3 regions of the Cytobacillus sp. FSL W7-1323 genome follow, and region 2 is predicted to be linked to each of the others. Evidence: riboswitches for the same ligand, from Rfam matches in the RefSeq annotation. Region 2 holds a riboswitch; each other region holds the start of a gene.
The links. Region 2 has a riboswitch for cobalamin ahead of MKX67_RS13605 (ribonucleoside-diphosphate reductase subunit alpha). Riboswitches for the same ligand answer to the same signal wherever they lie in the genome.
Positions count from the first base shown of each region.

Region 1: linked by a shared signal. The riboswitch ahead of MKX67_RS02255 (ABC transporter substrate-binding protein) and the one ahead of MKX67_RS13605 (ribonucleoside-diphosphate reductase subunit alpha) in region 2 are both predicted to bind cobalamin.
Region 3: linked by a shared signal. The riboswitch ahead of MKX67_RS11860 (acyl-CoA dehydrogenase family protein) and the one ahead of MKX67_RS13605 (ribonucleoside-diphosphate reductase subunit alpha) in region 2 are both predicted to bind cobalamin.

Region 1 covers NZ_CP151998.1:422,252-430,006, reverse strand. Annotated here, with positions in the region: gene cbiB (adenosylcobinamide-phosphate synthase CbiB) at 1-312, opposite strand, end outside; gene MKX67_RS02265 (heme ABC transporter ATP-binding protein) at 302-1,777, opposite strand; gene MKX67_RS02260 (iron ABC transporter permease) at 1,785-2,843, opposite strand; gene MKX67_RS02255 (ABC transporter substrate-binding protein) at 2,809-3,771, opposite strand; cobalamin riboswitch at 3,878-4,058, opposite strand; gene MKX67_RS02250 (hypothetical protein) at 4,112-4,891, opposite strand; gene mgtE (magnesium transporter) at 5,348-6,706, shown strand; gene MKX67_RS02240 (FtsW/RodA/SpoVE family cell cycle protein) at 6,865-7,755, shown strand, end outside.
Region 2 covers NZ_CP151998.1:2,693,288-2,701,042, reverse strand. Annotated here, with positions in the region: gene copZ (copper chaperone CopZ) at 1-202, shown strand, start outside; gene MKX67_RS13610 (heavy metal translocating P-type ATPase) at 286-2,706, shown strand; cobalamin riboswitch at 3,237-3,417, shown strand; gene MKX67_RS13605 (ribonucleoside-diphosphate reductase subunit alpha) at 3,581-5,788, shown strand; gene MKX67_RS13600 (ribonucleotide-diphosphate reductase subunit beta) at 5,814-6,854, shown strand; gene MKX67_RS13595 (response regulator transcription factor) at 6,950-7,624, shown strand; gene MKX67_RS13590 (HAMP domain-containing sensor histidine kinase) at 7,621-7,755, shown strand, end outside.
Region 3 covers NZ_CP151998.1:2,309,806-2,317,560, reverse strand. Annotated here, with positions in the region: gene MKX67_RS11870 (MMPL family transporter) at 1-830, shown strand, start outside; gene MKX67_RS11865 (YhgE/Pip domain-containing protein) at 817-2,628, shown strand; cobalamin riboswitch at 2,914-3,099, shown strand; gene MKX67_RS11860 (acyl-CoA dehydrogenase family protein) at 3,300-4,967, shown strand; gene MKX67_RS11855 (NAD(P)-dependent oxidoreductase) at 4,982-5,893, shown strand; gene MKX67_RS11850 (CoA-acylating methylmalonate-semialdehyde dehydrogenase) at 5,890-7,347, shown strand; gene MKX67_RS11845 (enoyl-CoA hydratase/isomerase family protein) at 7,369-7,755, shown strand, end outside.

The sequences.
Region 1 (7,755 bases), 2.3 Mb from region 2:
TGCCGCTTCCTTTAAACTCTTTTGGGCGATGGTAGTTGCGATTAACACCGCCTCAAATAATATTCCAACGATAGGGTGGACAGCATAAGCAATCACCACAATACTTATCGATATAACTAATACAATCAATAAGACTGTTGTTATCATAGCTACACCTTTCCATTTTCTATGCGCCCCTATATTCCATTTATTCCTTAAAAATCCTATTAAAGAACCCATCCACTTTACAGGATGCGGCCATTGCGGTGGGTCACCTATGAATCGGTCAATGACCACTGCTATTGTTAATGCGATTAAATGTTCAATCATCATCTGTTTCCTTTTTTCTTTTACGACTCTTGTGAATCGCTTTTTGTGTACATTCGTAAATACCTTTTCCAATTATTTTTCCTAGGGGTGTAACTGTTCCAGCGAAATCTATTTTCTCTCCACTTTGTGTTGCAGCAACTAATATACTATCCGTAGATGTGCCCGTGGCAACTGTCCCCGTTTCTTTGTCTCTTACTTCTAAATCCATTAATACTTTTGCTTTCGCTTCAGTTGCCGTCATCATTGCTTGAATAAATGCCTCTTCAGAAAGATGACCATTGACAAATATCCAACTATTTATAGTGCCTGGGGTTACTACCTCTTTATGTTTGCTCGCCATCGAAGCATCGACAGCGTTTCCTACACCTGCTGTGACCACGATCAACACAGAGAACAGATCCATTTCGTAAAATTCGTAGATCACATCATACGTATATACCGCTGTCATCATACCAACCGTTTCCGAAGGCTCAAACCCTTTTTCTATAAGAAAATCTACCATCTCCTCATAAAAATCATCACAGTTATAACTTTTATCAACATGGCGATTAACAAATGTTTGATACCAGCCAATACCAGAACCAACAACACCTGATGACATTACCCTTAGAGGTTGGGCAGACTGAAGTGTAATATATTCTTCATTCACCATTAATATAGCAGGTGTAATAATCTCTTCATTATGCCATTTCTCCTCAGGTATTAGGACTACTTGAGGTGCTGGTACTTTCGGGTGGCCGTGCTTCTTCACTTCAGTCTCATAAACTTCTATAATACGTGCTTCTTGCAATACTTCATTAGGTTTATCATTGCAGACTATTTTTCCATCATTTAATAAAACGATTTGATCACAATATAAACCGGCTAAATTTAAATCATGAAAAATGGATATGACCGTTAAACCCTTTTTCTCAGTCCATTCTTTTAACATATCTAGCAATTCTTTTTGATAGGATAAGTCTAAATGATTGGTTGGCTCATCAAGTAATAATATTTCTGGTTCTTGTGCGAGACTTTGTGCCAAAAACACACGTTGTCTCTCTCCACCTGATAGCTCAGTAATATTTTTATGTGCAAAATGCTGTACGCCTGTTTGTTTCATCGATCGTTGAACCACTTCTTCATCATCTTCAGACCATGTTTGGAACCAGCCACTTTGATGAGCATAGCGGCCAAGTGATACAATTTCCTTTACTGTATAAGAAAAACTATGTTCGGCATGTTGAGGTAGGACAGCAACGATTTTCGCTATTTCCTTCGTGTTATAATTTTGTACTGGTTGATCTTTTAAATAAACTTCACCAGATGTGACCGGTATAAGACCACTTAGCATCTTTAAAACTGTCGACTTGCCGCTCCCATTCGGTCCAAGTATGCCGAATAACTGTCCTTTCTCTACTTCAAAGGAAACATCATGAATGACCTGCTTGCCTCCATAACCACCGTTAATTTTTCGTAAGCTATACATCATCACATTATCCTCTGCCTTCCGCTCTTCTTTTAATTAGAATGATAGCAAAAACTGGTGCACCAATTAACGCAGTAATGACACCAATAGGTAACTCAGTAGGTGAAATGACTGTTCTTGCAAATAAATCAGCAAGTATTAAAAACCCCGCACCTGTCATCATCGATAAAGGAAGCAAGTGTCTATGGTCTGGTCCCCATAGCAATCTGGTCAGATGCGGAATGACTAAGCCGACAAATCCGATTGTACCTGACACTGCTACAGCGGCACCAGTTAAAATCGATCCGGCAATTAAGACCATCATCTTACGTTTCTGTACATTCACCCCGATATGACGAGCTCTTTCTTCGCCGAATGACATCGCATTTAATTCCTTGCTATTGGCAATGAGCATCGCAGAACCAATGATAAAGAAAGGAAGGATGATTTGAACATAGTCCCAACCTCTCATCGATACGCTTCCTAACAACCACCCAATAATCTGTCTCAGTTCATCCCCGGTTAAAGCAATCATTAAGGAAATAAATGCACCTAGAAAAGAACTGAAGATAATACCGGTTAAAATGATTGTCTCTACTCTCATGCCACGATCAATTTGTCGCGCAAAGAAAAGGACAACAATTATCGTTAGAAAAGCTGTTGTAATACTAAATAACGGTAAAGTAAAGGTGCCAACAAACGGAATGGATAAACCGAGAAAGATCGTTAATACAGCACCAACAGAAGCTCCTGAAGACACCCCCAATGTATAAGGGTCTGCTAAAGGGTTCCTTAATAAACCTTGAAAGGCAGCACCTGCTATTGCAAGTGATGCCCCGACGAAGCCCGCCAATACTACTCTAGGCAAGCGAATATTCATAACAATATTACTATGCATTGGATTAACATCATTACTTATCGGTAAACGTAAGATTTCCGCTCCAATGATATTGAATATATCTAACGGTAGCACTGAAACAGTCCCTATAGAAATCCCCATCATCATTGCTACACATAAGAAAACGAACGCACAGAGATAAGCAACACCTCTATTATTTAAATACTTCTGGGTAAATCGCTTTTGCAAGCTCCTCTACTCCTTCTACAAGTCTAGGACCTGTACGAGTTACCTTATCAGAGTGCACATCATAGACTTGCTTCTCTTTAACGGCTGTTACATCTTGCCAACCTTCTCGACTTAAAAGGGTTTCTACCGCATTTTCCGTATAATACCCGTATGTAGTGATAATCACATCAGGATTTTTTTCGATGACAGCTTCCTCGTCAATTTGTGGCCACCCTTCTTCTTCAATTACATTTTCCGCTTGGATTAAATTGAGCATATCATCAATAAATGTTTTTTGACCGGCAGTATATAAAGAAGGAGCTGCAGAGATTTCTACAAAGACAGATTTTTTCTCTTCAACAGACTTTGCTTTTTCTTCAATTTCTGCCAAACGGGTTTTCATTTCCTCAACTGTTTGATTTGCTTCTTCTGTTGCTCCTGTTGCTTTACCAATCATTTCTATGGAATCATATACTTCTTCAAAATTCTGTGCATCATTGACAATAAGAACAGGAATACCAGCATCTCTTAATTGATCTAAGCCTTCAGTACTATTATGCGCTCCTGAATTATGTGCTAATACAACATCTGGATTTAAAGCAATAATTGCTTCTACATTAAATTCTTGTCCACCGATTTTTTCAATATCAGCTACTTCTTCTGGATAATTATCAAAATCAGATACACCGACTACCTTCTCACCTAACCCTAATTCGAAAGCGATTTCAGTATTACTCGGGATTAATGAAACAATCGCTTCTGGTTCCTCTTCAATCACCACTTCTTGATCCGCAGCATCCGTTAATGTTACAGGAAAAGCGCTAGTTTCAGTACTCTCTTCAACCTTCTCTTCTCCATCTTTTTTCGGTTCAGCTGTGTCATTCCCACATCCAGCAAGAATACCTGCTGATAGTAGAATCGAGACTAAAAATAAATACCATTTCTTCATGATTGACCCTCCTTAAAATATAAAACATCCCCATTAGTAGGAGATGTTTGGAAGGAATAATCACGACAAAGAAGCCTTACCAAACACCCCCTATCCTCGTAGGTTACAGTGTTTATGGAAGATAGGCAGGTTTCCTGGCTTATGGTTTATAATCAAAGGCTCCTCCTATACAACATATATAGGAGTTTTCTTTGTTTATTAACCAGTTACAGTGGCGGGACCGCATTGGTTTTACACCAATTTCCCCTATTAAGTCAAAAATTGACACCTATTTCCTTAAATCTACAATTTTCTGTCGATTTTATTATACCTTATCATATTTTGTGGTGCATTATTATTTTTATGAATCAGTTACTTGCCATTCTTTCAGTTTTTTATCAAAAACCAATCTCGCGTCTGGAGTGGCTTCCTTCCTCATTGCTTCGAACTCATCATACATATCATCCATATTAGCGAAATCTCCAACTGTCCAGAGCGGTATATTAATTTTTGTACGTGTCTGCTCACTCTGTTCAAAAGAAATTACCAGGCCTTCCTTCATTAAATTTCTTAATGCCATTAACGCGCCTTCTGGAACTTGCGGATATGTTTTTTTCTTTTTTAGGCCTAATAAAGATTTTTCTACTTTTAAATGCTCCATCTTCATAGCAGCAACGTCGCCAAGCATTTTGTAAAAGTCCTGCCAGTCTCGGTAATAGACCTTATTTAACCAACCGTCATCATGCGCTAAATAACAATAACGATTGCTTAAATGGTTATAGAAAGGTTTCTTTAAATGCTCCTTTACATGACTAAGATATAGGAGCTCAGCAATTGCTTGAGCAGGCAATTCATTTAACGATTCTTCCTCCTCGAAATCTATCCAGCAAAAATCACCATAACTATAAACATCTTCGTTTATTAGTGCTGGCAGGTCTTCATGAGCCACCCAATCAAACATGGTATGTACATTCAGTTCCCCATTATCATACTGATGCTTCACTAATAGAAGATGCCCTGTCCTGTTCTGTAATGATTGCATAAACTCAGAAAATTCAATTCCATAAGAAATAACGGACTGGTCCTTTTCGTTTAATAAGATATAGATGAGATCTCGAACACTATGATTTTTCTTTCGCAATTTAGAAACCTCCGAACTGAAAATAGAAAGACGAAGAGCAAATTCAATAGTACCACCTTAGTTATTACCCTCATACCACACACAATTTCGTTTTACTGCAATAATTTATACTAACTACATGTAAATCATAAACAACCGATACAATGCGTCATTTCATCCATTTCATTTTAGCAAAGATAAGGAAATACGATTATTAAAAAAACATTACAAAATAACTATTTCAATTCCTGAGTTTTGTTCATACCCTAAAAAAACCTTTTTATATCAAACCAATGATAACAATCCACTTCTAACACATACTATGAAAATAACTAATGGATTAGCATACAATCTTAACTTTTAAATCATACATTACTTTAAGAAATCATGATTTTCCCAGTAAAAGAATGGTAAGATAAGCATATAATCTCCGTTTACAATTTAAGGTATATCCTCGGTTGAAAGGACTTGAGCTTTATGATTCAGACGATGACAGAAAACCAAATCGCTTTATTGATCATCAAAGCATTAAAAGATAATAAACAAAAAGAATTTAACAGGATTTTAGATGAACTGCAACCGTATGATATTGCTCAAGCTTATGATCATCTGCCTGAAAAGCATAAGAAGCGCTTCTTATTATTTATGACTGCTGACCGCCTTGCCCAGTTGCTAGAGGAATTGAATAAAGACATGCAGCTTGAGGTTTTAAATAAATTAGAAAATGAGAAAACAGGAAAAGTCTTGGATCTAATGGACAATGACGACCTCGCCCTTTTACTTCATGATATGTCAGCTGAGAAAATAGAAGGTCTCCTTGCCGGTATGAAACAAAGTGAATCTCGCATCATTCAGAATATGATGACCTATCCACCAGAAACTGCCGGGCGCTTAATGACTAACCGTTTTGTATGGATTCGTGATTATTACACAGTCCGAGAAGCAGTAGAGAAGTTAAAATCCTTTGCAGAATATGCTGAAACGATTAATTATTTATACGTGATAGATCAAGACAGAAAATTAGTTGGGGTTGTCTCTCACCGTGACTTACTAATCGCAGAGCCCCTCGAGGTTATCCAAGACATTATGTATGAACGGGTCATCTCAGCTGCAGTGACGACAGACCAAGAAGAAGTTGCAAACATGGTCTTAAAATATGATTTTCTTGCTATTCCAATTGTGAATGAAGAAAATGTGCTAATGGGTATTGCCACTGTTGATGACTTGATGGATGTTGTTGTCCAAGAAGCGAATGAAGATATTGAAAAACTATCCGCTTCCGGTAAGGCAATTGACTTTGATACGAAAGCTTTCGTCGCCGCTTATCGAAGGTTACCGTGGCTCATCCTTTTATTATTCATCGGCATTATTTCAGGCAGTATCATAAGCGGGTATGAGGCTACTTTATCGCAAGTCGTAGCCCTCGCCTTTTTCATGCCCATGATTTCTGGTATGACAGGTAACACAGGTACGCAATCATTAGCTGTAGTTGTCCGAGGGCTTGTATCCAATGATTTAAATAAAAAAGTGGTTACGAAACTGATTCTTAGGGAATTAGGGGTAGGCGTGATTATTGGTGTCACTTGTGGTATTTTAATCGCACTGATTGCATTTTTTTGGCAAGGAAATATTTATTTAGGCTTAGTTGTCGGAGTTTCCCTACTTCTTACTTTAATTATCGGGACACTTTCGGGAGCAACTATTCCTTTACTATTATACAAATTCGGGATAGACCCAGCCATAGCTTCCGGGCCTCTTATTACAACATTAAATGACATTTTCTCACTTGTTACGTATTTTGGTATTGCCACAATGTTTATTTCCTACTTAACTTAACATTACTTTTTTATTTTATATTGTAAATAAGGAAACTCTTTCTCAATTCGGTACGTCTATATATACGTTTAAACATATTCCTTTGCAGAAGATCCCTAATGGTTTTTTTCTGTTCGTAGCATTACCTGAATGTATAAAATAAAGATAGGTGTTTATATATGGATCGTATACAAAAAAAGAATGATCGCTTTGATTGGACATTAGCCCTGATATTATTTTTGTTCTGCATCATTAGTTGCACTGCTATTTATAGCGGGCAAACAACAGCACAGTATCCAGATAACTTCGTGCTACAACAAATAATCTTTTATAGTGTAGGTATGATTGTGATTGCCGCCATTATGTACTTTGATTCTGATCAGATAAAGCGAATGACCTGGATCTTATTCGGTATCGGCACAATACTTCAAGCAGGACTTTTTATCGCACCAGAGTCCCTTGCATATGAAGTAAAAGGAGCTAAGCTCTGGTACAACGGTCTACCAGGACCTTCTTTGCAGCCATCCGAGTTCTTTAAAATATTTCTTATCCTCGCACTAAGTAAAGTAATTGTAGATCATTATGCAAAATACACCATGAAAACGGTAAAAAATGACCTTATACTGTTTATTAAGCTTGGGCTCGTTACTTGTGTTCCGCTAGGACTAATCATTTTAGAAGATTTGGGTACGGCGCTCGTTATTATCGCTATTTTCACGGGGATTCTACTTGTATCTGGTATTACTTGGAAAATTATCCTCCCTGTTTACGGAACAGTTGCAGCTGTAGGTGGAACCATCATCTATTACATTATTTGGGCTCCTGAAACATTATTAAAGTATCTATCAGTGGATAACTACCAATTGATGCGAATTTATGCTTGGTTAGATCCGTATACACATAAACAAGGAGCTGGCTTACAACTGTACAATTCTCTTCATGCTATCGGCTCGGGAGAATTGGGTGGTAAAGGTTTTTATGAGAGACAAGTTTATATCCCCGATGTTCACACAGACTTTATTTTCAGTGTCATTGGCGAAGAATACGGCTTTATTGGTGCAAGTGTCGTG
Region 2 (7,755 bases):
CGTAATTTTACATGTAGAAGGAATGTCTTGTGGTCACTGTGTGAAAGCGGTGGAAAGTAGTGTTGGTGAACTTAAAGGAGTAGACACGGTTAAAGTAGATTTAAATAGAAAAGAAGTCAAAGTTGCTTTTGATGCTTCATCTGTAAAGCTTGATCAAATTAAAGAAACAATTGATGATCAAGGTTATGAAGTTAAATCTTAATCGTGCAGCTTTGCACGATTTATTTTAAATGTTTATATAGGGTAGTAGGGTATAGTATTTAAAGAAAGGTGTGGTAGGAGCATATGTCTAATCAAGACGATTCTCACCAAAAAATTCATTTGCCAATTACGGGAATGACTTGTGCTGCCTGTTCTGCGCGAATCGAAAAAGGGTTAAGTAAAATGGATGGTGTAAACGAAGCGAATGTGAATCTCACTTCTGAAATAGCAACCATTTCCTATAACCCTCAAATAGTAGGAGAACATGCATTTCAGCAGAAGATTAAAGATCTAGGCTACGAAGTTGTTTTAGAGAAAGCTGAGTTTGATATTTCAGGAATGACTTGTGCTGCTTGTTCTGCGCGAATCGAAAAAGTTTTAAATAAACAGTCCGGTATTGCGCAGGCAAACGTGAACTTAGCTTTAGAAACAGGTACTGTAGAATACAATCCTGAACAGGTTTCAGTTGAAGAAATTATTGCAAAGGTAGATAAGATTGGGTATAGCGCTTCGCTAAAAACAACAGCCAGTGCAAATGATGTGAGGGAACAGCATATTAAAAAGCAGCAAAAGAAATTTATCGCTGCTGCTATCCTTTCTCTACCATTACTTTGGACGATGGTTGGGCATTTTGAATTCACTTCATTCATTTTTCTACCAGATTTTTTAATGAACCCTTGGATACAGTTAATTTTGGCGACACCTGTACAATTTATTATCGGTTGGCAATTTTATACTGGTGCATATAAATCATTGAAATCTGGTAGCGCGAATATGGATGTACTTGTTGTATTAGGTACTTCTGCAGCTTACTTTTATAGTTTGTTTCTAACATTACAATCGATGAATGCAACACATGGTCATCATGTTGAGCTCTATTATGAAACGAGTGCGATTATTATTACCCTTATTTTGTTAGGGAAATTATTTGAAGCACGTGCAAAAGGAAGATCATCAGAAGCAATAAAAAAATTAATGAATTTAAAGGCTAAAAAAGCCGTTGTATTAAAAGAAGGGAAGGAAACCATTGTCCCTGTTGAGCAAGTAATGCAAGGCGATATGGTTATCATTAAGCCTGGTGACAGAATTCCTGTAGATGCAGTAATCATTGAAGGGCATTCAGCAGTTGACGAATCAATGTTAACAGGAGAAAGCGTGCCAGTTGATAAGAAAGCTGGTGATGAAGTAATAGGAGCAACTGTAAACAAAAATGGCCATTTAACAGTTGAAGCAACAAAGGTTGGAAAAGATTCAGCGCTTGCGCAAATTATTAAAGTAGTCGAGCAAGCACAAGGGTCAAAAGCACCTATTCAGCGGTTAGCCGATAAGATTTCGGGCATCTTTGTTCCCATTGTGGTAGCTATTGCCCTTGTTACCTTCTGTATATGGTTTCTTTTCTTGCAACCGGGTGATGTAGCTAGTGCGTTAGAAAAAATGATTGCTGTACTCGTCATTGCTTGTCCTTGTGCACTAGGATTAGCGACGCCTACTTCAATTATGGCAGGGTCTGGCCGTTCAGCCGAGATGGGTGTTTTATTTAAAGGTGGAGAGCATCTCGAGATGACACATGAAATTACAACTGTTGTGGTTGATAAAACAGGTACTGTTACAAATGGTCAGCCTGTATTAACCGATATCATAGTCGAGCCTGGAACAAATGAGGCCCATTTCCTTTCCATTGTTGCTGCGAGTGAGAAGTCATCTGAACACCCTCTTGCTGAAGCCATTGTGAAAGGGTTAGAGGAGAGAAATATAGAAAAAGTAAAAAGTGAATATTTCGAAGCGCTACCGGGTTATGGTATCTCTGCGAAAGTTACAGGAAAAGATGTACTGATTGGTACAGTTAGATTAATGGTAGAGAATGGGATAGACTCCTCTTGGTTCTCGAAACAAATGAAAGAATTAGAAGGTGAAGGAAAAACAGCTATGCTTGTGGCTATTAACGGTAGAGCAAAAGGCCTCCTTGCTGTAGCTGATACGATAAAAGATTCATCAAACGAAGCGATTCAAAGGCTACATGATATGGGGTTAGAAGTTATTATGATGACTGGAGATAACCAGTTAACCGCACAAGCCATTGCTAAAGAAGTAGGTATATCAAAAGTCATTGCAGAAGTCTTACCAGAAACGAAAGCAGAAGAAGTAAGAAAGCTACAAAGTCAAGGGAAAAAGGTAGCGATGGTAGGAGATGGTATTAACGATGCCCCAGCATTAGCAACTGCCGATATCGGCATGGCTATCGGTACAGGTACAGATATTGCCATGGAAGCAGGAGACATTACACTTATGCGTGGTGATCTAAATAGTATTGCTGATGCAATCATGATGAGTAAAAAAACCATTCGTAATATTAAACAGAATCTTTTTTGGGCGTTTGGCTATAATACAATCGGTATTCCTATTGCAGCTGCAGGTTTCTTAGCACCATGGTTAGCAGGTGCTGCGATGGCGTTTAGCTCTGTGTCCGTTGTATTAAATGCACTTCGTTTGCAACGTGTAAGATAAAAATAACAAGTTCCGTATGAATTTCTATAAAACATTCTATACAATAAACTGAATGAGAAAAACAAGCTAATTTAAATAGTTAGTTTGTTTTTCTATTTTTATAGAAGACATGAAGAAGATTGGTAAAAAAATTTTGTCCTTTAAGATAAATTATTTTCTTTTAATATGGAATATACCTTTAATTAATTTTTGCCCCACAACTTTAACACCATTGATTTATTTCAACAATTCTATGATTTTTTAATTTATTTACCAAAAAACTATTACTTTTCTGGTTTAAGCATACTCGTTTGAAGGTAAAAAAGTAGAGTTGGTCAGCTTGAACAATTTTTAATGGATTTCAAGACTTTTTTACACAAATAAGAAATGCTATTATTTATTATGGTCTTAAATTTACCGCTAAAAGAACGAAATGTATATTTTAGATTTAGATAAAAGAAATAAATTGTATTCTATGAAATGATGTGATATGATTACTCATACAATCTCAGATACAATATATAGTTATTTTTTTACTTCTTAACAACTACATATAGTAATTGGTTGAAGGAGTCCAAATGGACTTAAAATGGGAATCCGGATAAGCCGGAGCTGTACCCGCAACTGTAAGTGTGACGAAAAGAGGAAACCACTGTTCTTTTGAAAGAATGGGAAGGCTCTTAGTAGATTGATACACAAGCCAGGATACCTGCCTTCTTAATCAAAAGTTTCAATTCTTCGGGGCTTGAGAAGATGAAACGACAGTTGATGAAAAGAGTGTATTGTACACTTGTATTTATACTGTCGTTTGATCCGCTCAAGGTGTAACTGGGGCGGTTTTTTTTATGCCTAAATTTGATAGAAATAGTTTGAAGGAGGAAGGAATTTGAAAACAATGATTGATACGACAGTCAATTTTGAACAATTATATCAACAATTCAACAACTTACCAATTAGTGCGTTAGAAAAGCGTGCAGATCAATTAAATCACTTAGAGTTAGATAGTTTCTACGATCAGTTAATACTAGAATGTCTTTCTTACATAAATGTTAATGAACCTGATTGGACATATGTGGCTGCCCATTTATATTTAAAGAAGATTTATCAACAAGCAGCTGAGAACCGAGGGTACAGTGGTCAGGCTTATGGTGATTTTCATTCTTTAATTCAACAATTAAGTGATATTGATATTTATAGTCCTATTTTATTATCTAGTTATACAAAAGAAGAAATTGATGAATTAGGCAAAGAAATTGTCCCTGAAAGAGATCAGCTCTTTACTTATCTCGGGATCAAAATGCTTACGGATCGTTATGTAGCAAAAGATCGCAAAAAGAGGATTTTTGAATTGCCTCAAGAACGCTGGATGGTTATTGCAATGATTCTTATGCATCAAGAAGAAAAAAATCGGCTGCAATTAGTAAAAGAAGCTTACTGGGCAATGAGTAACTTATTTATGACCGTAGCTACACCAACTTTATCTAATGCAGGTAAGAATTGGGGACAACTATCTAGCTGCTTTATCGAAACAGTTGATGATAGTCTAGATTCAATTTATGACAGTAATACAGACATTGCTGCACTATCTAAAAATGGTGGTGGAATCGGCGTTTATTTAGGTAAGATTCGTAGTAGAGGTAGTATGATTAAAGGGTTCAAAGGCGCTTCATCTGGGGTGCTTCCATGGATGAAACAACTAAATAATACAGCTGTAAGTGTCGATCAACTTGGACAAAGACAAGGGGCAATTAGCGTTTATTTAGACGTTTGGCACAAGGATATCTTCTCTTTCCTTGATGCAAAGTTAAATAATGGTGATGAAAGATTACGTACACATGATTTATTTACCGGTGTATGTCTACCTGATTTATTCATGGAAAAAGTAGAAGAGCGTAGTAACTGGTATTTATTTGACCCACATGAGGTTCGACAAAAAATGGGCTTCTCACTAGAAGATTATTATGATGAAGAAGTTGGTGCAGGTACTTTTAGAATGAAATATCTAGAATGCGTCAATAATGAAGAGCTATCGAAGAAGGAAATTCCTGCTATCGATATTATGAAGTCTATCATGCGTAGTCAATTAGAAACTGGAACACCATTTATGTTCTATCGGGATGAAGTGAACCGTATGAATGCAAACGCACATGCAGGTATGATCTATTGTACAAATCTTTGTACTGAAATCGTTCAAAATCAAAGTGTAACAACAAGAGAAGAAGAGTATACAAAAGATGGTAAAATTGTCATCGAGAAAACACCTGGAGATTTCGTCGTATGTAACCTGTCTTCTATTAACCTTGCCAAAGCAGTGAATGAAGCAGTCATAGAACGATTGATTCCTATTCAAGTAAGAATGCTGGACAATGTAATTGATATTAATAAAATCCCTGTTATCCAAGGGCAGTTAACGAATAAAAAATATCGCGCGATTGGCTTAGGTACTTTCGGCTGGCATCATTTATTAGCTACTAATAAGGTCGTTTGGGAAAGCCCTGAATCATTAGAATTTGCAGACCGACTTTACGAGAAAATTGCTTACTTAACAATTGAAAGTTCTATGAATCTAGCTGAGGAAAAGGGAGCCTACCCCGCATTCAATGGTTCAGATTGGCAAACAGGTGCCTATTTCGAAAAAAGAGATTACCTGAATGCTGATAGCGAACTTGATTGGCAAGGACTAATGGAAAAAGTGAGAGCAAAAGGAATTAGAAACGGCTATTTACAAGCGGTAGCACCAAATGCGTCAACTGCATTAATTGCAGGTAGTACACCGAGTATTGATCCAATCTTCAACAAGCAATACTCAGAGGAGAAAAAAGACTATCGTATTCCTGTAACTGCACCAGACCTAAACGCTCAAACTACGTGGTACTATAAATCTGCTTACCATATCGATCAAAAATGGAGCATTGCTCAAAATGCGAAACGTCAAAAGCATATTGACCAAGCAGTGTCATTTAATCTTTATATTAAAAATACGATTAAAGCAAAAGAATTATTAGATCTTCACGTATCGGCATGGAAAAACAGGCTGAAAACAACGTATTATTTACGTTCTACTTCCACAGATATTGAAGATTGTGAATCATGCTCTAGCTGATTTCACCGAGAGGAGAATGAAATAAATGAACACTTTAAATAAACGTCCCATTATGAATCATGAAGCACCAAACCGTTCAACAGGTATTATTAATGGAGAATGTTCGAACGTTTTAAACTGGGATGATGTAAGATTTTCCTGGGCTTACCCTAAATATAAAAAGATGTTATCTAATTTCTGGACACCATTTGAAATTAATATGTCTCAAGATATTAAGCAATTCCCTGAGTTATCTGAGGACGCACAAGAAGCCTTTTTAAAGATTATCGGTTTACTAGCGTTACTAGATAGCATTCAAACTGACTATGCTGGGAAGACAGCAGATTATTTAACAGATTCTAGTCTTTCAGCGTTAATGATTATTCTTGCACAACAAGAAGTTATTCATAATCACTCGTATTCTTATATTCTTTCTTCGATCGTTTCAAAAAGTAAGCAAGATGAGGTCTTCGATTATTGGCGTACAGAACCAACATTAAGAGAACGAAATGATTTTATTACAAATGGTTATAAAGATTTTGTAAAAGAACCGACGGCGGAAAATATGTTAAAATCAATCGTTTATGATGTAGTATTAGAAGGCTTATTCTTCTATTCCGGTTTCGCTTTCTTCTATTATTTAGCGAGAAATCAAAAAATGGTATCTACATCAACGATGATTAACTATATTAATCGTGATGAACAAATTCACGTTGATTTGTTTGTGAAAATCTTTAAAGAAATCTTAAACGAGCATCCTGAATTAAACACACCAGAATTGCAACAATTTGTAAAAGATACCTTTAGAAAAGCTGCAGATCTCGAAATTGAATGGGCACGTGAGGTAATCGGTGATAAAATGGATGGTATTCTTATTACTGACCTTGAAGCATACATCAAATTTTATGCCAATGTCCGCAGTAATCAATTAGGATTTGAACGACCGTTTGAAGGATTTCGTAAAAATCCACTCCGTTGGATTGTTGCTTATGAAGAGGTAGATCAAGGCAAATCTGATTTCTTCGAACAAAAATCAAGACAATATACAAAAGTGAATCAAGTCGATAATGGATTTGATGAATTATAAGTTTTATAATAAACCTTGCATATCATATGCAAGGTTTATTATTTCTTCTTAATAATTGAAGAAATGATAAGCTTTAAGAAGAAGAGGTGTTTCTTGTGAGAAAAATTTTAATTGTTGATGATGATCAACATGTTCGCTATTTAATGAAGGATAGTTTACAAAAAGAAGGCTATCAAACCACTGAGGCAAAAGATGGACAGGATGCGATGGCAATATTAGAAACGGAAGTAGTCGATCTTGTTATTGCGGATATAATGATGCCGAACATGGATGGCTATCAACTAACAAAAACGATTCGTAGGGATTTTGACCTCCCGATTATCCTGCTTACGGCAAAGGGACAATTAGATGATAAAGCAAAGGGATTTTCAGTCGGTACAGATGATTATGTGGTAAAGCCATTTGAGCCGAAAGAGTTATTATTCCGTGTCAATGCTTTATTACGAAGATATGGTAAGGTAGGAACAACGAGTATCAAGCTCGACCGATTATATATCAATAAAAAAAGCTATGAAATTGAAGTGAGCAATAAAACCTATCTATTACCACTGAAGGAATTTGAGTTATTATATTTTCTGGCCGCTAACCAAAATAGAGTGTACAGTAGACAGCAATTAATTGAACAAATCTGGGGCATTGATTTTTCTGGGGATGAAAGGACCGTTGATGTACATATTAAACGTTTACGTAGCCGCTTATCTAAGTTAGAGGTGGATGTAATAATAAAAACGATTCGTGGTATCGGTTATTCATTGGAGATAGCCAAATGAAAACACTTTACTCAAAAATTGCTCTCACAACCATTTGTATTATGCTTCTAAGCAGTGTCATTTCATTTATTTTGAGCAATGCATATTATCAACAAACATTAAAGCCCAAAAACGATGCCAAAGTGACAGAA
Region 3 (7,755 bases), 380 kb from region 2:
AAGAAATGATAGCATCTATTGAAGAGGTTGACCATGTCTCAAATGTAATTGGCTACACGAATATGGTTGGTTCGACTATTCCGCAAGAATATTTAGAGGAGGAAGCAAAGGAACAATTCTTATCCAATAATTACAGTCGAATCATCATTAATACTGATGCAGGAACAGAAGGAGATATTCCTTTTCAATTAGTAGAAGAGATAAGGGAAATAGGTACTAAGTATTTTGGTAATCAAGCGTTAACTTTAGGCGAAAGTGTTGCACTTTATGATATGAAATCAACGGTTACAGAAGATAATTCTTTAGTAAATACTTTAACCGTTATCGCGGTTGGATTCGTGTTACTTGTCACATTCAAATCATTATCATTACCGATTATCTTATTATTAACAATACAATCTTCTGTTTGGATTAATCTCGCCATACCCTATTTTACCGATACGTCATTAGTATTTATTGGTTATCTCATCGTTAGCACTGTACAGCTTGCAGCAACGGTCGATTATGCCATTTTATTAACAGAGACTTATAAGCATAATCGTGGAAAACTTTCTCCAAAACAAGCGATGAGAAAAACAATTGATGAGAAATTATTTTCCATTATCGTGTCTGCCTCCATTTTATCTAGTGTCGGATTTATATTATGGCTAACTTCTTCAAATCCAATCGTCGGTTCTATTGGATTATTATTAGGTAGAGGAGCATTGCTCGCGTTTTTACTCGTTATCCTTTTTCTACCTGCATTATTATTACTATGTGATAAATTGATTCAAAAAACATCTCTACAAATGGACTTTAGTAACAAGGAGGAAAAACATGAAGATCATTAAATGGATGCTTATCACTGCTTCCCTATTTTTCTTTCCTGTGATGAATATACATGCTGAATCACAAACAGTTAAAGGCGGAATGAGTAAAGGGAAAGTAGCAAACAAAAATGAAGTGATTTATGCTAACTTGCTAGCAGACGGTAACCTAACCGAATTATATGTTGTCAATTCGTTTGAACTGATAGAACCTGGTGTGATAGAAGATTTTGGGAATTACCAAAAGGTTAAAAATCTAACTGACACATCAAAAATTAGCAAAGAAAATGATCAGATCACATTACAAGCAAAAGAAGAAAATTACTATTATCAAGGAAACTTACCAAATAACTTTGAGTTACCTTGGCGTTTTACAATTAATTATTACCTTAATAATAAAAAGGTTGAACCAGAAAATTTAGCTGGTAAATCGGGCGATATAAAAATGGAAATTGCTGTAGAAGCGAATGAAGGTAAGCATTCTTCATTCTCTGAAAATTATATGCTGCAAATTAGCATACCGCTGAACACTGAAAAATTCAAGGATATAAAAGCCGAGAATGCCACTGTTGCACAATCCGGCAAAGATAAGCAGCTCACTTTTACCGTTATGCCGGAGCAGGAAGAAGTATTTACGATTGAGGCAGAAACAAATCATTTTGAAACAGAAGGTGTGCAAATATCTGCTTTACCTGCTTCACTTGCCATTGATAGCCCAGATACTGAAGAATTGACGAGTGAGTTTCACTCATTAACTGAGGCAATTGGTGACATTCATCATGGTGTCGGAGACTTAGCAATAGGAATGAATGAACTATCATCAGGCTTACGGTCTTTAGAGGGTGGGTCTGCACAATATAAAAAAGGACTAAATGAATTAAGTCAGTCTGGTAACCAATTAACAGAAGGATCAGCACAAATAAATAATACTTTATCTTTGATTAAAGATGAGATGAAACAAGCCAGTGGCGTAAGTGGTATTGGGGAACTCGAGAATGTAACAATCGATCTGCCTGAGGTAGCGGATAATCTAGAACAAGCAGCAAATGATGTAGACCAAGTAGTTGTTAATTATAATGAGGTAAAAACACAAATCAATCGTGCTCTGGAGCAGATACCAGATAACCAAATTTCAGATAAAGAGATAAATAAATTATATGAAAGTAATGCGGATAAAGAGGTAATTGATCAATTGGTAGAAACCTATAGAGGGACAAAAGCTGCTCAAGAAGTTCTACTACTAGCCAAAGATAACCTTACAGACATGGTTGAACCGCTATCAACCTTTAGTCAATCAATGAGAGAAGCAGCAGGTAACCTTCGTGCAATATCATCTAATATAGACGAATCTATTCTTCAAATTGACATTGATGAAGGGTTAAAACAATTGACATCTGGTGTTGAAGAAATGGTATCTAACTATAATCAATTCCACCAAGGGTTACTTGCTTATACAGGCGGTGTTTCTGAATTAAGTACATCATATAGTGACATCCATGAAGGAATTAGCGGTTCTCTATCTGGAGCTGAGCAACTAACGAAAGGAGCTGGCTCGCTTCATAATGGAACTGGACAATTACATGATGCAACTAAAGACATTCCTGATGAGGTGACAAAAGAAGTGGATGAAATGATATCGCAATATGATAAATCTGATTATGAGCCAATTTCTTTTGTATCAGATAAAAATAATGAAAAGTTGGAACTAGTCCAATTTGTCATCCAAACAGATAAGATTAAAATAAAAGATAACAAAGAAGATGTAAAAGAAACAAAAGATAAAGTAGGATTCTTCGAGAAACTTCTTAACTTATTTAAGTAAACTTGAAAAACACGCCACTGCAATCTAGGAGGCGTGTTTCTCTTTTCGGTGGTAAATTTATATAAACCTTTCATGTTACATCAAACGATCGGTCAAAATGAAGAATTAGGCTTTCTTCTACTCGGGTTGTAGGAGTGGATTTAATCAATGACTCTAGCTTATATTGTGGTTGGAAGAAAAATGATAAAGAGCCTAACTTTTTCATCATTTTAAGCTGAGAATACATATTCTAAAAAATAAATTGTAAATTTTCCGAAAAATTGATATATTGTTAGTGTGAAAACTAAATAAGCTAAATAAACAGGTGCTTGTTCATCAAGCTTAAAAGGGAAACCGGTTAGACTCCGGTGCTGTCCCGCAACTGTATATGCGAGCGGATTGTACATAACCACTTATTCATTATTGAATGGGGAAGGAGCAAATCCGCCACGACCATAAGCCAGGAGACCTGCCTGTTTTAGCCAACATCATTACCTACGCGGATAGGGGGTGTTAAGTGCGGATAGAAGAACATGTATATAACACTACACATGTTTATTTGTTTGTCCACTCGTTACTTAACAACTTCTTTTAATAGGAGTTGTTTTTTGTTTGAAGGAGGTTTGCTTCTTAGTACTGATTTGAGCAAGCGCTCAATCAAAGGAGATAGAAAGATGTAAAGGGAGTGCACGATGGCGAAGCTAAAAAAAACGCTAGAAGAAAAGGGAGATATTTTTTCTCCTGAAGATTTTCTTGAAGAGGAACAACTCATTGCACAAACGGCAGAATTATTTATTAAGAATGAAGTGTTGCCCCAAATGGATTCATTAGAAAAAAAGAACTATGAAGTGGCTAAGAATCTGTTTAAAAAATCAGGGGAACTTGGTCTACTTGCTATTGATGTACCTGAAGATTATGGCGGGTTTGCACTTGGTAAAAAATTATCCGGGCTTATTGCTGAAAAGATAGGATACGGTGGGGCTTTTAGTGTTTCCTATAATATTCATGTAGGTGTTGGCACATTACCGTATGTTTATTTTGGTTCAGAAGCACAAAAACAAAAGTATTTACCACAACTCATCTCTGGGGATTGGATTGGTGCTTATGCCTTAACGGAAGCAGGAGCTGGATCAGACGCACTTTCACCTAAAACAAGAGCTATTTACAACAGCAAGAGTGATAGTTGGATAATAAATGGGGAAAAACAATGGATTACCAATGCTCACATAGCAAATGTGTTTGTTGTGTTTTGCCAAACAAATGACGGGATGACTGCTTTTATTGTTGAAAAAAACACAGCAGGCGTATCTATTGGTGCAGAAGAAGAAAAGATGGGTATTCATGGATCATCAACAGCTACTCTTATATTGGAAGATGTCGTTGTGCCATCCGCTAATATACTAGGAGAAAAAGGAAAAGGTCATCAAGTTGCCATGAATATATTAAATCTTGCTAGATTGAAGCTAGCTTTCTCGAATATTGGCACAGCTAAACAAGCCTTCAACTTTTCTCTTAGCTATGCGAAAGAGAGACAACAATTTGATAGAGCGCTGGTTGAATTTACGTTGATACAAGAAAAATTAGCTGAAATGGCGACATCTATTTATGCAAGTGAAAGTGCCGCTTATCGCACAGCAGATATGATTGATCAAGCTCCAACGGATGAAGGAATCACCTCTTTAAAAGCATTCGCAATGGAATGTGCCATAAACAAAGTACGATGCTCTGAAATGCTTGGGCATGTAACAGATGAGGCCGTTCAAATTCACGGTGGATACGGTTATATGAGAGATTACGATGTTGAGCGACTATATAGGGATGCTCGAATCAGTCGTATCTTTGAAGGAACAAACGAAATCAATCGCTTAACCATAGCAAAAAACTTACTTCACAAACACTCATCTAAAGATATCACAATCAATACCCCGACACCATTACACCGAGATAGAAACAGCCAATTTATTGAGTTAGGAAAAGAACTGTTATCGCTGTCTTTGAAAGCGGTTTCAAATGCAAAGATTGATATTAATAGAGAACAGCAGTATGCACGTCTTTTAGCTAATATCATCACAGAACTATACACAATGGAAGCGACTTATATGCGGACTTCAAAACTGCAACATCGAAAACAAAATCAAAAGTGGAAAGATTTAGCGACTGATATTAAATGCGAACAATGCTTTCAATATTTGAAACAACAAACGATTAGCCTGATTTCAGCAGCGATACTTGATGAAAAAGAACGATTCGTTGCATTCGCAAATATTGAAAATTACCAAATCCCACTCTACAGCAATCTGTTATTGAAAAAAAGGCAATTAGCACAAATACTTATTGATCAACCAAAATTACTGAAATGAAGGGAGCTAAAATGATGGGTGAGAAAATCGGTTTTATTGGTTTAGGGAATATGGGTTTACCGATGGCGCAAAGCTTATTATCAGAAGGCAATGAAGTGTACGGCATCGACCTCAACAAAGATGCTGAAGCGGCATTGCTAAGGTCGGGAGGTGTGATTGGATTATCAATCAAAAATATCATAAAGCAAGTAAATTTTATTTTCACAAGCTTACCTTCAATGAAAGCGGTGGAAGAAATCTATTTAGGTGAGGAAGGATTGATTACAAAAGGACGGGAAGGCATTGTCCTGATTGATACAAGTACTGTTGCTCCTAGCTTGAATCAAAAATTAGCAGAAGAAGCAAAAAAGAAGAGGATTCATTTTCTTGCTGCTCCTGTCAGTGGGGGTGTAATCGGTGCTGAAAATCGTACTTTAACCATTATGGTCGGTGGTCCTAAACAAGCTTTCGAGCAATCCCAACCATTGTTAAATATTCTTGGAGAGAATATTTTTCATGTGAATGAACGAATTGAAAGCGGAACTGCAGTCAAATTAATCAATAACTTACTTATCGGTTTTTATACTGCTGGTGTAAGCGAAGCCTTAAATCTGGCAGAAAAAAGCAACATTAATTTAGCGCAATTATTTGAGATGTTGAATGTGAGCTACGGCCAAAGTCGGATATATGAAAGAAACTATAAAAGTTTTATCGCGAACGAAGATTATCGTCCCGGTTTTACCTTGCAGCTATTAAATAAAGATCTTGGTTTCGCGCTTGATTTAGCCAAGGAACACGAATTGCAATTGCCAGTTAGTGAATTACTATTAAATATATACAAAAATGCTGAAAACGAGGGTTATGGAAGCCAAGATATGGCTGTTCTTTATGAAAAAGTGAAAAATGATCAAACAAAAAATGCCAAAGAAACGGGGATGAAGGAATGATTAAAACAGAAATTCCAACAATGAAAAACCATATTAATGGTGAATGGGTTGATTCAAGTAGTAAGGAAGTGGAAGCCGTACCGAATCCGGCGAATGGGACAATTATTGCTTACGTCCCCCTTTCTGGTAAAGGAGATGTTGATTTAGCTGTCAAAGCTGCTGCTGCGGTCTATCCTAAGTGGGCTGAAGTACCCGTCCCAAATAGAACGCGTCTGCTTTACCAATATCTTCATTTGTTAAAAGAGGAAAAAGAAAACCTCGCTCAAATTATTACAGAGGAAAATGGAAAAACATTAAAAGATGCGCGTGGTGAGGTACAAAGAGGAATTGAAGTCGTTGAACTCGCAACCTCCACTCCTTATTTAATGATGGGAGATGCTCTTCCTAGTATTGCCGAAGGGATAGATGGCTCAATTTGGCGCTATCCGCTTGGTGTTGTTGCTGGGATTTCCCCTTTTAACTTTCCAATGATGGTTCCTTTATGGATGTTTCCTCTGGCAATCGCCTGTGGGAATACATTTATACTGAAAGCTTCTGAAAGAACGCCGATCTTGGCTGGTAGACTCGTAGAGTTATTCTATGAGGCAGGTTTTCCTAAAGGGGTACTAAACCTTGTACATGGAGGAAAAGACGTGGTTAATCGCTTATTAGATCATCCAGAAATTCGTGCAATTTCATTTGTTGGGTCAGAGCCGGTCGCCAAACATGTTTATCAAACTGGCACCGCTCACGGAAAGAGAGTACAAGCATTAGCTGGTGCGAAAAATCACGCAGTTGTCACATCTAGTTGTCATCTAGAAAAAACGGTTCAAGGTGTTATTGGCGCAGCGTTTGGAAGTAGTGGGGAACGATGTATGGCTTGTTCTGTGGTAGCCGTTGTAGAAGATATAGCAGATGAGTTTATGAACCTACTTGTAGCAGAAACGAAAAAACTTACTGTCGGGGATGGTCGCTTTGAAGAGCATTTTGTTGGACCACTCATTCGTGACACTCATAAATCCCGTGTGTTACAATATATCGCCTCAGGGGTATCTGAAGGGGCCCATTTAATCGTAGATGGCAGGGATACAGAGACGACAGAAGATGGTTATTATGTAGGTGCAACAATATTTGACAATGTAACATCCGATATGAAAATTTGGCAAGATGAGATTTTTGCACCGGTCTTAAGTGTCGTTAGAGTAAAAACATTTGAAGATGGCATCGCCTTAACGAACCAATCAAAATTTGCCAACGGAGCTGTTATTTATACATCTAGTGGTAAAGAAGCACAAATTTTCAGGGAGAAGATTGATGCAGGCATGATTGGTGTAAATGTGAATGTACCTGCTCCTATGGCCTTTTTCTCTTTTGCTGGTAATAAATCATCATTTTATGGAGATTTAGGAACTAACGGAAAAGATGGTGTTCAATTTTATACAAGAAAGAAAGTTGTAACTGAACGTTGGTTTTAAAAAAACGGAAGGAGAGATTGTATGACAGATGAAGTACTCTTCACAGTAAATGATAAAGGGTTAGGTGTGATTACACTCAACCGTCCGAAAGCGCTAAACTCACTTTCTTTAGCAATGGTTCAACCACTTAAAGAAAAGTTACTGCGATGGAAAAACAATAATCACATACAGATGATTCTGATCAAAGGAGCAGGAGAAAAAGGCTTGTGTGCAGGTGGAGATATAAAAGCATTATACGATGCCCGCTTGAATGGAAAAAATAAAAGTCTGGCAATGCAATTTTTCAAAGAGGAGTATGAATTAGATCAATTAATTTATGACTATCCAAAGCCCATTATCGCTTATCTTGATGGTATTGTAATGGGAGGGGGAGTTGGACTGACTTATGGGGCAAACTATCGTATCGTA